2 linked regions of the Neorhizobium galegae genome follow. The protein of the gene in region 2 interacts with the protein of the main gene of each other region in a pairwise test. Links are inferred from orthologs where the notes say so. Each region holds a gene or a part of one and is shown on either strand. Other genes may lie near its edges.

Region 1 (3,054 bases), 780 kb from region 2 along the record:
TTAAAGGGAGCGCCTAGCCAGTTGGCGGCCAGGCCGAGTTTCCGGTTTATGGTCCGCCAAGGTTGAAGGGGTGTAGCTCAGTTGGTAGAGCGGCGGTCTCCAAAACCGCAGGTCGTCGGTTCAAGCCCGGCCGCCCCTGCCACTTTCAGATGATTGGCGCGAGATTATCCGCAGCGGAATTGTCGGGAAATGGTCGCCGTGCAAAACGGCGAAATTTCATCGAACACTGTTTTCCCACTTGTGTAAAGGGGAAGGGGTGTTTATGTAGGTCAAAACAGACACGCGGTGCGTGGGGCTGAGCAAGTTCAGCTTTACGCGCCGTAATTGCGTGGGCAATCAATGGCATCCAAGACCAATCCAGTTACGTTTCTGCGCCAGGTGCGATCCGAAGCGTCGAAAATCCATTGGCCGTCGCGTCGCGAGACCATGATTTCCACGGCCATGGTTCTGGTAATGGTTGTGTTCGCCGCGCTGTTTTTCTTCGCTGCAGACCAGCTCATGGGATGGTTGCTCCGTCTCGTACTGAACGTCAGCGTTTGAATCTGGAGAATTAAAGATGGCGGCGCGTTGGTACATCGTCCACGCATATTCCAATTTTGAGAAGAAGGTGGCTGAGGACATCGAGAACAAGGCTCGCCAGAAGGGGCTTGAGCATCTGTTCGAGAAGATCCTGGTGCCGACCGAGAAGGTCGTCGAGGTGCGTCGTGGCCGCAAGGTCGACTCGGAGCGCAAGTTCTTTCCGGGCTACGTCATGGTTCGTGCGAACCTGACCGACGAAGCCTATCACCTGATCAAGAATACGCCGAAGGTCACGGGCTTCCTCGGTTCCGACAACAAGCCGGTTCCGATCCCTGACTTTGAAGCCGAGCGCATCCTTGGCCAGGTCCAGGAAGGCGTCGAGCGGCCGAAGTCCTCGATCACTTTCGAGATCGGCGAGCAGGTTCGCGTTTCGGACGGTCCTTTCGCGTCCTTCAACGGCACCGTTCAGGATGTCGACGAAGAGCGCTCCCGCCTCAAGGTGGAAGTCTCGATCTTCGGTCGTGCGACCCCGGTCGAGCTGGAATACGCTCAGGTCGAAAAGGTCTGATGAGTTTCGAAATGGGGCCGGCCGTTTATTCGGCGGGCCTCGTGCGGCGTTTGCCGCAAGCGCGTGGGAGGGATGGTGCCTTAGCCGGGCATCTCGACCGAACCACGCAACCGCAGCCGCCGGTGAAAGCCGGCATGTCGGACCGGGAAACCGGTCTCTAACGAAAGGCAGAGAGTTATGGCTAAGAAAGTTATGGGCCACCTCAAGCTGCAGGTGAAGGCAGGGTCGGCCAATCCGTCCCCGCCGATCGGTCCTGCACTTGGTCAGCGCGGCATCAACATCATGGAATTCTGCAAGGCGTTCAACGCTGCCACGCAGGAAATGGAAAAGGGCATGCCGATCCCGGTCGTCATCACCTATTTCCAGGACAAGTCCTTCACCTTCGCGATGAAGCAGCCTCCGGTCAGCTACTGGCTGAAGAAGGAAGCGAAGATCACCTCGGGTTCCAAGACCCCGGGCAAGGGCGCCAAGGCAGGCACCCTGACCAAGGCTCAGATCCAGACCATCGCCCAGGCGAAGATGAAGGATTTGAACGCTGCTGATCTCGAAGGCGCAATGGCCATGATCGAGGGCTCTGCCCGCGCCATGGGCCTGGAAGTGGTGGCTTAACATGGCAAAGCTTGCAAAGCGTATTCAGAAGATCCGCGAAGGCGTGGATCCGACCAAGCTCGTAGCGCTCACCGACGCCATCTCGATGGTCAAGGAACGTGCGGTCGCCAAGTTCGACGAAACCGTCGAAATCGCGATGAACCTCGGCGTCGATCCGCGTCACGCAGACCAGATGGTCCGCGGCGTGGTCAATCTGCCGAACGGCACTGGCCGTGACGTTCGTGTTGCCGTTTTCGCACGCGGCGCCAAGGCTGACGAAGCCAAGGCAGCCGGTGCGGACATCGTCGGCGCCGAAGACCTCGTCGAAATCGTCCAGGGCGGCAAGATCGACTTCGATCGCTGCATCGCCACTCCGGACATGATGCCGCTCGTCGGCCGTCTCGGTAAGGTCCTCGGCCCCCGCGGCATGATGCCGAACCCGAAGGTCGGAACCGTCACCATGGACGTCACGGGCGCCGTCAAGGCTTCCAAGGGCGGCGCTGTCGAGTTCCGCGTCGAAAAGGCCGGCATCATCCACGCCGGTATCGGCAAGGCTTCGTTCGAAGCCAAGGCTCTTGAAGAAAACATCAAGGCCTTCGCTGACGCCGTCATCAAGGCCAAGCCGGCAGGCGCCAAAGGCAACTACCTCAAGCGGGTAGCGATCTCCTCGACCATGGGTCCGGGCGTCAAGATCGATCCGTCGACGGTGACGATCTAAAAGTTTCGTCCGGAGTCTTCGGGTTCCGGACTGCATGAATTCCCGGTCCTTCGGGGCCGGGAATTTCCCAGGGAAACCTGGGAATTCCTGTCCGAGATTGCGGGTGGTTTCGACCTTAATCACTTGATGCCTGCATGAGACGGGTAAGACCCGAGATTTTTGAGGTGCCATGCGCCTCGTAAAATCGGTTCGAGCCTAGTGTGCCTTGTGCCTGGAGCCCCTGTGGCGACAGTGCGAGGGGACAGGATCCTCAAGCGTCGCTTGGGGTCCTAATCAAGGGATCCCTTGAGGCAAAGGCAACCCGATGGGGCCTGCAGGATTGCGGTCCCGTCAACTGGAGACAGACAGTGGAAAGAGCGGAAAAGCGCGAATTTGTCACGGAGCTGAACGAAGTCTTCAAGGCTTCTGGTTCGGTTGTCGTGGCCCACTATGCTGGTGTCACAGTTGCGCAGATGAACGATTTTCGTTCGAAGATGCGCGCTGCTGGCGGCACCGTCAAAGTCGCGAAGAACCGTCTGGCCAAGATCGCTCTTCAGGGTACGGAGTCGGAAGGGATGTCAAATCTCTTCAAGGGTCAGACGCTGATCGCATTCAGCGAAGACCCGGTAACGGCTCCGAAGGTCGTCATGGATTTCGCCAAGACCAATGACAAGATCATTGT
Region 2 (3,295 bases):
ATGGAAACAGGGAGCGAGCCGATATCGGCGACGTCATGTCTTTGGGGTCCTCACGATATCGCGGCCCTCAGTGCGATGCGTGTCGCATCTCACTTCCATTTGCCGCAACGATTCGTGAACCACCTTCGCCTTCATAAGATCTCAGACAGGTATTAATCTTACGCTAAGCTTGTTTGGAGGTTGTGCCGCCTTCCAAGAAGCCGGAAAAGGTTGTAGATTGAACATCATGGATAGCACCCTCGACGGTTACCGCCTGCCGCTGATCACCGCTGTAAGCCTGCTCTTGCTCGGGCTCGGCGGCATCGCCTTTTACGGCTGGCTCCGGTTCGGCTCTTCCATCCTGCTGACGCTCGATGAAACCGGTCTTTCGTGGTGTTTCTGACCGCTGCCTTGTCGTTGAGACAAATCAGCGCGATGTCTTTCGAAAACGACTTCTTGAATTGCGCCCCCGCCGGCTCGGGTCTATCGCTCCGTCAACTGGGCCTGAGCTGAAGAGATACTGATGAAGAGCTTCCGAATTGTTCTGTGGATCGCCGTCGTTGCGTTGGCGGGCGTGCTGGTGGCGCTGACGCTGACATTGACGCGTTCGAAACAGCAGCTTGCCGAGGGGCCGTTCGGGGTACCGTTCCAGCTCGTCGCCCAGAACGGCCAACCGATCACCGAAAAGGCCTTCCAGGACAAGCCGACGGCGCTGTTTTTCGGCTTCACCCATTGCCCGGAAGTCTGCCCCACGACGCTTTTCGAGCTCAACGGTTGGCTGCACAAGGTCGATCCGGACGGCACCAAACTCAACGGCTATTTCGTCAGCATCGATCCGGAGCGCGACAGTCCCGAACTGCTCGGCCAGTACGTCTCCAATGTCACCGACCGGGTGAAGGGCATTTCCGGTCCGCCGGCCAAGGTCCAGGAGATGGCCAAGGGTTTCAAGGTCTATTTCAAGAAAGTGCCGGTCGACGAGAAGGATCCGAACGGCGACTACACCATGGATCACACGGCCTCGGTGTTCCTGCTCGACGATGGCGGACGCTTCGCCGGCACCATTGCGTACGGCGAAAACCCCGACGTCGCGGTCAAGAAGCTCGAAAATCTGATCAAGGGCTGATACGTTTGACGTTGAAGCCGACAGGGCTTCTGTGGCAATCCTCTCCGCCACCGATCAATAGCTGAGAGACTGTTTCCTTGAGCGAAATCCGCCTTTACGTCACGTCCACCGAAAAAGGTGCGGCCGAGATCCTCGATATCCTGTCGGAGGTTTTCGGCGAAGAGGACTTTGCCATCGCCACCACCGAGGTGGACGAGAAAAAGGACATCTGGGAAGCCTCCGTCTACATGATGGCGGATGACGAGGAGATCGTGCGCCAGCGCATCGCCGAAGGTCTCGCCAAAGCCTTTCCCGCTCTGGAAATTCAAAGGGAAATCATTCCGGATATCGACTGGATCGCGAAGTCGCTGGAGGGGCTGAAGCCGGTGAGGGCCGGGCGGTTCATCGTCCACGGCTCGCATGACCGCGACAAGGTGAAGGTCAACGACATCGCCATCGAGATCGATGCGGGCCAGGCCTTCGGCACCGGCCACCACGGCACTACCGCCGGATGCCTCGAGGTGATCGAGGACGTGATGCGCGCAAGAACCGTCCGCAACGCGCTCGATCTCGGAACCGGAAGCGGCGTGCTGGCGATCGCCGTGCGCAAGCTGCGCAATATTCCGGTGCTCGCGACCGACATCGACCCGGTCGCCGTGCGCGTGGCGCGGGAGAATGTCCGTCGCAACGGCATCGCCACCGGCATCCGCCTGGAGACGGCGCCGGGATTTCATTCGCCCGCGTTCGATCGGGAGGGGCCGTTCGACCTGATCATCGCCAACATTCTCGCGCGGCCGCTGATGAAGATGGCGCCGCAGCTGACAGCACATCTGGCGCCTGGCGGTTCGGTGATCCTGTCGGGTATCCTGGCCGGACAGCGCTGGAAGGTGCTGGCCGCCTATAGCGGCGTCCATCTCGCCCATGTCCGCACCATATGGCGCAATGGCTGGGTGACGATCCATCTGCGCCATCGGTGATCTGTTTTGCAACGCAGCATTGAGCTCTTTGCATGGCTTTTGGTGCAGACAGCAAAAAGGCGACACCAGTGGTGCCGCCTTGCGATCAGTTCTGAGACTGACCTACCCGCGAGCGTGAGGGAGGATCTGCTCGAGCGGGCCTCGTATCCTGAAAGCCGGGGCGGGTGAGGGAGGAGAGCCCGCGCCGGCCGTATGATCAGGAATACGTAGCTTAGAATACGTAGCTTTGGGCGCCCTTGCGGCGCAGTTCTTCGCGGCTGGTGCCGAGGCCCTTCAGCGTTTCGTCGTCGAGGCTCAGCAAGGCGCCGTTGACGTAACGGGCAACCTGACGCTCGCGAGCTTCGACCACGCGGTTGAAGGCATTGCGGAAGAAAGAGTTGGCCATGGAAGCGATCCTTTTGATACGGGCCTTGTTCGGCGCCCGTTCGATGATGTGAATATAGCGATTGCTGCACTGCACAGTGAGAGGGCTTCTCTCATTGGTGGTATGCGTTTTCTGCATAGGATGATCAGATCCGCGCCAGACCTGTTGAGCAGATGCACAATCGCCGGTCATCCGGCCCGTCTGGCAATGTCTGTCGAAGATCGGCTAACATAGTCCGACCTCTCGGAATCAGGCAGCCCGGAAAAACAACCTCATGTTCCAGTCCTTCGAAGTGAAGTCCGCCCCGCAGTTCGGCCGCGATCGCGTCAGCGCGCTCAGGGCGAAATTCGCCGATCTCGGCATTGACGGTTTTCTCGTGCCCCGTGCCGACGAGTACCAGGGCGAATACGTGCCCGCCTCGGCCGAACGCCTGTCCTGGCTCACCGGCTTCACCGGATCGGCCGGCATGGCGCTCGTCACGCAACGTGAGGCTATCGTTTTCGTCGATGGACGTTACGTCACCCAGCTTGCCGAACAGGTGGATGGCTCGGTCTTCACCGCCGGCGATCTCGTCAACGAGCCGCCGCATGTCTGGCTGCCGCGCCACGGCGCAAAAGGTTTCCGGCTCGGCATCGATCCGTGGCTGCATGCGGGGGCGGAAGTACGCCGGCTCGAAAAGGCACTTGCCGAGGTCGGCGGTTCGCTGGTGCTGCTCGACGCCAATCCGCTCGACGCGATCTGGGCCGATCGACCCGCCGAGCCGCTCGGCGCCGTCTCGATTCAGAAACAGGAGCATGCCGGCACCCTGGCGAGCGAAAAGATTGCGGCGATTGCGAGCCAAGTGAAGGAGAAGGGCGCTGCCGCAGTGGTCAT

What was found.
Region 1: the proteins of LZK81_RS12390 (region 2) and rplK interact in binary tests that used the Escherichia coli proteins (3 or more experiments, as listed by UniProt). The link is inferred for Neorhizobium galegae from one-to-one orthologs.

The regions. Positions count from the first base shown.
Region 1 is NZ_CP090095.1:1,694,490-1,697,543, forward strand. What follows is about bases 243-2,980. They hold rplK (50S ribosomal protein L11), read left to right. Parts: upstream 243-1,264; coding sequence 1,265-1,696; downstream 1,697-2,980. Other genes in these bases: secE (preprotein translocase subunit SecE), read left to right, coding at 340-540; nusG (transcription termination/antitermination protein NusG), read left to right, coding at 557-1,087; rplA (50S ribosomal protein L1), read left to right, coding at 1,698-2,393; rplJ (50S ribosomal protein L10), read left to right, coding at 2,705-2,980. Also shown: more of rplJ, read left to right, coding at 2,981-3,054. UniProt on the Escherichia coli protein: Forms part of the ribosomal stalk which helps the ribosome interact with GTP-bound translation factors.
Region 2 is NZ_CP090095.1:2,475,847-2,479,141, reverse strand. Bases 140-3,118 are described here. They hold LZK81_RS12390 (50S ribosomal protein L11 methyltransferase), read left to right. Parts: upstream 140-1,179; coding sequence 1,180-2,058; downstream 2,059-3,118. Other genes in these bases: LZK81_RS12380 (aminopeptidase P family protein), read left to right, coding at 2,697-3,118; LZK81_RS12385 (hypothetical protein), read right to left, coding at 2,270-2,443; LZK81_RS12395 (SCO family protein), read left to right, coding at 503-1,102; LZK81_RS12400 (hypothetical protein), read left to right, coding at 227-382. Also shown: more of LZK81_RS12380, read left to right, coding at 3,119-3,295. UniProt on the Escherichia coli protein: Methylates ribosomal protein L11.